2 regions of the Carnobacterium sp. 17-4 genome follow, and region 2 is predicted to be linked to the other one. Evidence: a T-box and tRNA genes for the amino acid it is inferred to sense, from the RefSeq annotation. Region 2 holds a T-box; the other holds one or more tRNA genes.
The links. The T-box of region 2 lies ahead of leuS (leucine--tRNA ligase). A T-box ahead of a tRNA ligase gene usually reads a tRNA of that ligase, here a tRNA-Leu.
Positions count from the first base shown of each region.

Region 1: it has a tRNA-Leu gene. The T-box ahead of leuS (leucine--tRNA ligase) is inferred to sense a tRNA for this amino acid. The anticodon was not compared.

Region 1 covers NC_015391.1:1,872,903-1,876,329, forward strand. The annotation lists gene CAR_RS08905 (AEC family transporter) at 1-140, shown strand, start outside; gene CAR_RS08910 (DUF4352 domain-containing protein) at 548-1,201, shown strand; tRNA gene CAR_RS08915 (tRNA-Leu) at 1,545-1,628, opposite strand; gene CAR_RS08920 (DUF6241 domain-containing protein) at 1,939-2,427, shown strand; gene CAR_RS08925 (hypothetical protein) at 2,673-3,038, shown strand; gene CAR_RS08930 (helix-turn-helix transcriptional regulator) at 3,038-3,229, shown strand.
Region 2 covers NC_015391.1:565,750-569,176, forward strand. The annotation lists gene CAR_RS13375 (LysM peptidoglycan-binding domain-containing protein) at 1-691, shown strand, start outside; partial or broken gene CAR_RS13300 (heavy metal-binding domain-containing protein) at 729-983, shown strand; T-box leader at 1,071-1,311, shown strand; gene leuS (leucine--tRNA ligase) at 1,380-3,427, shown strand, end outside.

The DNA.
Region 1 (3,427 bases), 1.3 Mb from region 2:
TAAACACGGCTTTATTCTCTCAACTTTATGGTGGAGATTATGAATATGGCGCGCGCTTAGTGGTTTTATCTACTTTGCTTTCCATCATCAGTATGCCTATGGTCCTACAAATTGCTGAATTTGCATTTTCAATGAACTAAAATGGTATCGAGAAAGAAGCAACATTGAGAAGAATATCTTCTTAATGTTGCTTCTTTCTCGATATGTAATAACGTATTTTATTTAATGCGGCCGAGAAGAGTCGAACTTCCCCGAAAGATACTCCCAACATCCCTTAAGCTGATTTTGTAGATTTTAAATACTCTCAATTAATTTTAATACCTATATTTAATTGGTTTAATCAGCTTTATAATTTACTCATAGAAATATAAATTATCAATCTATTTTTTAGTTGTCGTAAATAATCCATTATTCAATACATACAGCATTTAGTAATATAGAAAAAAAGCATAGCGTTATTAAATATTAAAGATATAATTAAGTTACCCCTATTGGTTGCCAATCATTAGGGATAATAAAAAATATATATACATTGGAGGAATAAAAAATGGCGAAAAAAAGATTGTTTGACGAAAATGGTAACGAGGTTAAAGGTAAAATCAAGAAACCTTTTTACAAAAAAGTTTGGTTTTGGGCAGTTGTAGTTATCCTTATAGGTGCTTTTGGTAGTATGGGTGGCGAAGACGAAGTCGCTGAGAGCAATGCTGCTGCAGTACCTAGCGAGAAAAAAGTAGAAACAACTGAAGCTACTACAGAAGAATCTGCTCCAGCTGAAGAAGAAGCCGCACCAGCCGTTGAAGCTTATGCAGTCGGAGAAGAAGTAAGTGTTGGAGATGTTACGTATGTAGTTAAAGATATACAAACGGCAACTAATGTTGGTGGAGAATTTGGTGAGAATTCAAAAGGAACTTACTTAATTATCGATATCTCTGTTACAAATAATGGTTCTGAAGCTTTAACTGTTAGTGATGACTTTTTCACACTTTTAAATGACGGTAAAACATATGAGTCTGATGCTACAGCTGGTATTTACGCCAATGAAACCAACTCTTTCTTTTTAGAATCAATTAATCCTGATTTGACAATGGATGGTAAGGTTGTATTCGACGTATCGGATGCTGTAATCGAATCTTCATCAAAACAATTACAAGTAGCAACTGGTTTCTGGAGTACCGAAACTGAATTGATTAACTTACAATAACAAAATAAAAAAAGCACCACTCTCCCCGACCAAAGTTTGAGTGGTGCAACAGTTATGGACCCTACTAAAGGCCTTTTTTTCTTACTTTTATATTAGCATAAAAGAGATGTTGAAACCATGCTCTTTTTGTAAGCCCCACCCGGCTATCAAAAGGGTAATAAAAAATAATGAAAACTACTAAAACAAAACACCAAAATATTTTCAAAATGGAACAAACTGTTTCAATTAACACCCAAATAGATAAAAAAATTCTAAGTCGGAACTTTATCGGAACTTTTCCAAAAAAATAGGCATTCAAGAAGTTACACACTTCTTAGAGGCCTTATAAACCTTGATATATCAATGCGGCCGAGAAGAGTCGAACTTCCACCAGGGTTACCCTGACCAGCCCCTCAAGCTGGCGCGTCTACCATTCCGCCACGACCGCTTATGATCACAAAGACTATTATATCAATGCATTAATCAATTGTAAAGGTTTGTTGAAATCTCTTTTTTGTAAAAGATCCCGCCAATATCCTGGCTAAACATATTTTTTTATTCCTCTTTCTTTCCACTTACCAATAATGAATACTTACTCACGTTTTGCGATATTATCGTCTTTTGCATTTGAAGTTATTTAGTAGAGTAATAATAAAGTGTGTTATTGAGAGGATTGCGCCTTTTCTATTTTTGTTTTATGATGAATAGACCGAACCAAAATCTAATTGGTATACATAACATACAAGGAGGATATTGATTTGAAAAAAATTATAATCGGCATAGTCGTAGCACTTGCGATAGGCGGAATGGTGTTTGTATCCTTTCCAATGATTGAAAACGCAAGAGAGAACTTAGTAGAGGAATCAGCGCGTCACCTAACGAAAGAATCCGAAGCAGAACCACAACCATTGGCAATTGTTGACGACGAACCATATAAAAACAATGAAGCGGGATTCATGCAGAGAATTCATGATATGACGCACCAAAAAGTATATGCTAATGACAAATGGGGCGCACTAGAAGCAAACGAAGAAAATATTACTATGATGCTATCTTTATTAGATGAAAATGAATATGACGACGAAGACTATTACCGTGAAGTCTTGACTACATGGAAAGATGGCGACTTTTCAAACGCAGTTGAAGTACATAATAAGATATGGCGTGCACAAGACGGTTCAATCGGGAAAGCAAAACGATTGTTAACCACGGAGGAAGAACAATTATTTGTTGAAAATAACTTTTAAGTCGGATTAATTTCCGGCTTATTTTTTTACCTTATTCTATTACTTTTATACTCCTTTGATTAAAACGGCAAAATAGTAGCGTAGTTAAACATACTAAATCATCAAGTAAACATACACTTATGTAATCGTAAGATATTCTTTGATGATTAAAAGTCAAAAACTTTTGACATTACAAAAAAAATTATTTATAGTTTGAACTATAAAATGTAAAAAGTATTTGACATATCATTTAAGGAGGAATTATTATGAATATCGGTCAATTTGGTTATTTTATCTCTTTTGTACTTTTAACTTTAGTCCTATGGGTCTCATCCATTTATGGTGCTTACGCCGTTTACTATGCCTACTTCAAGTCAAAAGATGAACGCCAAAAATTTATTGTTCTACGCAGCACAGCTCATGCTTTTAGTATACTGCTCATTTTTTATCTCAGCTATTACATCCTACAACTTATTGTAACTGCTGCTAATGTAAATCAACTAACTAGTCTTTGGAACCTACTTCATTTTGGAATAGCAGCTTCTAATCCTTCTATTAGTGTAGTCTCTGCAATGATGAGTGTCTTAGGAATCTGCTTATTTATCAACAAGAGAAAAGCAGGCGGAGACTAATGCAAAATAAAATTGAACAATTACGTAAAGATAAAGGGCTGACACAAGCTGACTTAGCAAAAGCCTGTAATGTAACCCGCCAAACTGTCAATGCTATCGAAAACAATAAATATGACCCTACTCTACAATTGGCCTTTTCATTATCTAAAATACTGAACACCGAAGTTGATAAGCTCTTTACTCCAGACTGAATAGAATAGTTTCTCATAGATATTCAGTCTGGAGTAATACTCCTTTAATTATTCTGTCTATCAGACGCTTTTATTTCCCGGTAGCTTTCTATTGCTTTATGCTTTATGGTATGATTAAAGGTACCTACTATCCCAGTTGAGAAAGTTGCAAAGGATTGAAGAAATTAATTTTAGCGACAGAGGCCGCTATTAAATTCT
Region 2 (3,427 bases):
CACTGTAAAATCAGGTGATACGTTGACTGGAATCAGTTCAAAACACGGTGTAACTGTTGCAAACTTGAAATCATGGAACAACTTAAAAACAGATGCGATATATGTGAATCAAGCCTTAACGATTAAAGGTGGTAACACAACGGCAACACCAGCACCAAGTCCAAGTACCGGGAATACAAGCAACACGTCATACACTGTAAAATCAGGTGATACGTTGACTGGAATCAGTTCAAAACACGGTGTAACTGTTGCGAACTTGAAATCATGGAACAACTTAAAAACAGATGCGATATATGTGAATCAAGCCTTAACGATCAAAGGTGGTACAACAACGCCAACACCGGCGCCAAGTACTGGAAATACAAGCAATACGTCATACACTGTAAAATCAGGTGATACGTTGACTGCAATTAGTTCAAAATATGGAGTATCTATTTCAAACTTGAAATCATGGAACAACCTATCAACGGATGCAATCAGTATTGGTCAAACATTGGTAGTAAATAAAGGTGCAGCTTCTAATTCTGCAGTAATAACTAAACCAACTACATCTGGAACTCATAAAGTTGTAAGTGGCGACACTCTATGGGATATTGCTCAAAAATACGGCATGTCTATTTCAGACTTAAAAACAGCAAACTATTTAAAATCAGATGTTATATTTGTTGGTCAATCTTTGATTATCAAATAATGATAACGGAGACTCGACAAAAGTTGGGTCTCCGTTTCTGTTTTCAAATAAAATTTCATCTTATGAAGAAATTTTATTTGGAGAAGTTATTTCTGGTATCAACTTAATTAAAGATATAGATGCTGGGCTGCGCAATATGTTTGCTGGACGTGCTTAGGGATACGAGAATGAACTGTTAGAAGCTCGTAGCAAAGCTTTAGAGGAAATGGATTATGAAACCTTAGGATCAGATAACGGAATGATTATGGTGACTTGCAGTGGAACGGCAGTAAAGTTGAAAAGTTTAACTTGAATTAACAGGTTCTAGCAGATGTTGAACTGGACAGACTGCTTTTCTTATTGCTCCGGGAGCAAATTTTTGTTAAAATGAAATCAATAGAAAAAAACAGTGAAAAGGAATAGTAGAAACGATTTTTTTTGAGAGAGTGCATGGATGGTGGAAATGCATAAAAAAGACTTTCGAACTCGCCTTTAGAGTTGCTTTGTTGAAATTAGAGTAGACAAAGACGTAGCACCTGCGTTAAGGGTATGAGGAGTCTGCAAGTATTCTGTCAGTAAGAGAATGGTTGGAGAAAACATAGGTGGTACCACGAATAATTAATTGTTTAGTCGTCCTATGAGTACAGATAGTAATCTGCATTCATAGGGCGATTTTTTGTTTTTAAAAAGAGATGAAAGAGGGATAAATATGAGCTTTAATCATAAAACGATTGAAAAAAAATGGCAAAAATATTGGGCATCTAATAATACATTCCGTACAACAGAAGATGCTGAGAAGGAAAATTTCTATGCATTGGATATGTTTCCTTATCCATCAGGACAAGGATTACACGTAGGACATCCAGAAGGGTATACTGCGACCGATATTCTTTCTCGTATGAAACGAGCTCAAGGATTTAATGTATTGCACCCAATGGGATGGGATGCATTTGGGCTTCCGGCTGAGCAGTATGCATTGGATACTGGAAATGACCCAGCTGAATTTACAGCTCACAATATCGAAACGTTCCGCCGTCAAATCAACTCATTGGGATTCAGCTACGATTGGGAGCGCGAGATAAATACAACAGATCCTGACTATTACAAATGGACACAATGGATTTTTACTAAATTGTATGAAAAAGGTTTAGCTTATGAAGCAGAGGTAGCTGTTAACTGGTGTCCGGCTCTAGGAACTGTACTAGCTAATGAAGAAGTGATTGATGGGAAAAGTGAACGTGGAGGACATCCAGTTTACCGTAAACCAATGAAACAATGGATGCTGAAAATTACAGTTTACGCTGACCGTTTGTTGGATGATCTAGAGTTAGTGGATTGGCCTGAAAGTATCAAAGATATGCAACGCAATTGGATTGGAAAATCAATTGGGGCAAATGTTGACTTTAAAGTTAAAGGAACGGATCATAAGTTTACTGTCTTTACGACACGCCCTGATACATTATTTGGAGCAACTTACAGTGTTATGGCTCCAGAGTTGGATTTAGTTAAACAAATTACTACTCCGGCACAAGAAGCAGAAGTTAACGCCTATATTGAAAAAGTTAGCTTGAAAAGTGATTTAGATCGTACAGACTTAAACAAAGACAAAACAGGAGTATTTACAGGTGCCTATGCAATTAATCCAGTAAACGGTAAAGAAATTCCGATTTGGATTGCAGATTATGTCTTGGCTTCATATGGAACAGGTGCGATTATGGCAGTTCCAGCACATGATGAACGCGATTACGAATTTGCTAAAGCGTTTGGACTGGAAATCATCCCAGTACTTGAAGGCGGAGATGTAGCAAATGCTGCATTTACAGAAGATGGTCCGCACATCAACTCTGGCTTTTTGGACGGTCTTGGCAAAGAAGAGGCAATCGATAAAATGAATAAATGGCTAGAAGGAAATGGTGTTGGTAAAAAAGAAACGACTTATCGTTTGCGTGACTGGCTATTTGCTCGTCAACGTTATTGGGGTGAACCTATTCCCGTTATACATTGGGAAGATGGCACATCAACAACATTACCTGAATCTGAATTGCCATTGATATTGCCTAAAACAGATGAAATCAAGCCAAGTGGAACCGGAGAATCTCCGTTAGCAAACATTACTGAATGGGTAAATGTAGTAGATCCTGAAACAGGAATGAAAGGCCGTCGCGATACAAATACAATGCCGCAATGGGCTGGAAGTTCATGGTACTTCTTGCGTTTTATCGATCCTAAAAATAAAGAAATGTTGGCTGATCCTGAAAAATTGAAACAGTGGCTTCCAGTTGATATCTATATTGGTGGAGCTGAGCATGCGGTATTGCACTTATTGTACGCACGTTTCTGGCATAAATTCCTTTACGATATCGGCGTAGTTCCAACAAAAGAACCATTCCAAAAGTTATACAACCAAGGAATGATATTAGGTGGAAACAATGAAAAAATGTCTAAATCAAAAGGAAATGTTGTAAACCCTGATGATGTTGTCGAAAAATTTGGGGCAGACACATTGCGTATGTATGAAATGTTTATGGGACCATTAGATGCTTCTATTGCTTGGAGTGAAAACGGGCTTGAAGGAAGTCGTAAATTCCTAGATCGCGTATGGCGTTTGATCATGGATGAAAATGGTAAAGTCCGTGACCGTATCACGAAATTCAATGATGGATCTTTAGATGTGGTTTATCATCAGACTGTCAAAAAAGTAACAGAAGATTTTGAACACTTACGCTTCAATACGGCTATTTCTCAAATGATGGTTTT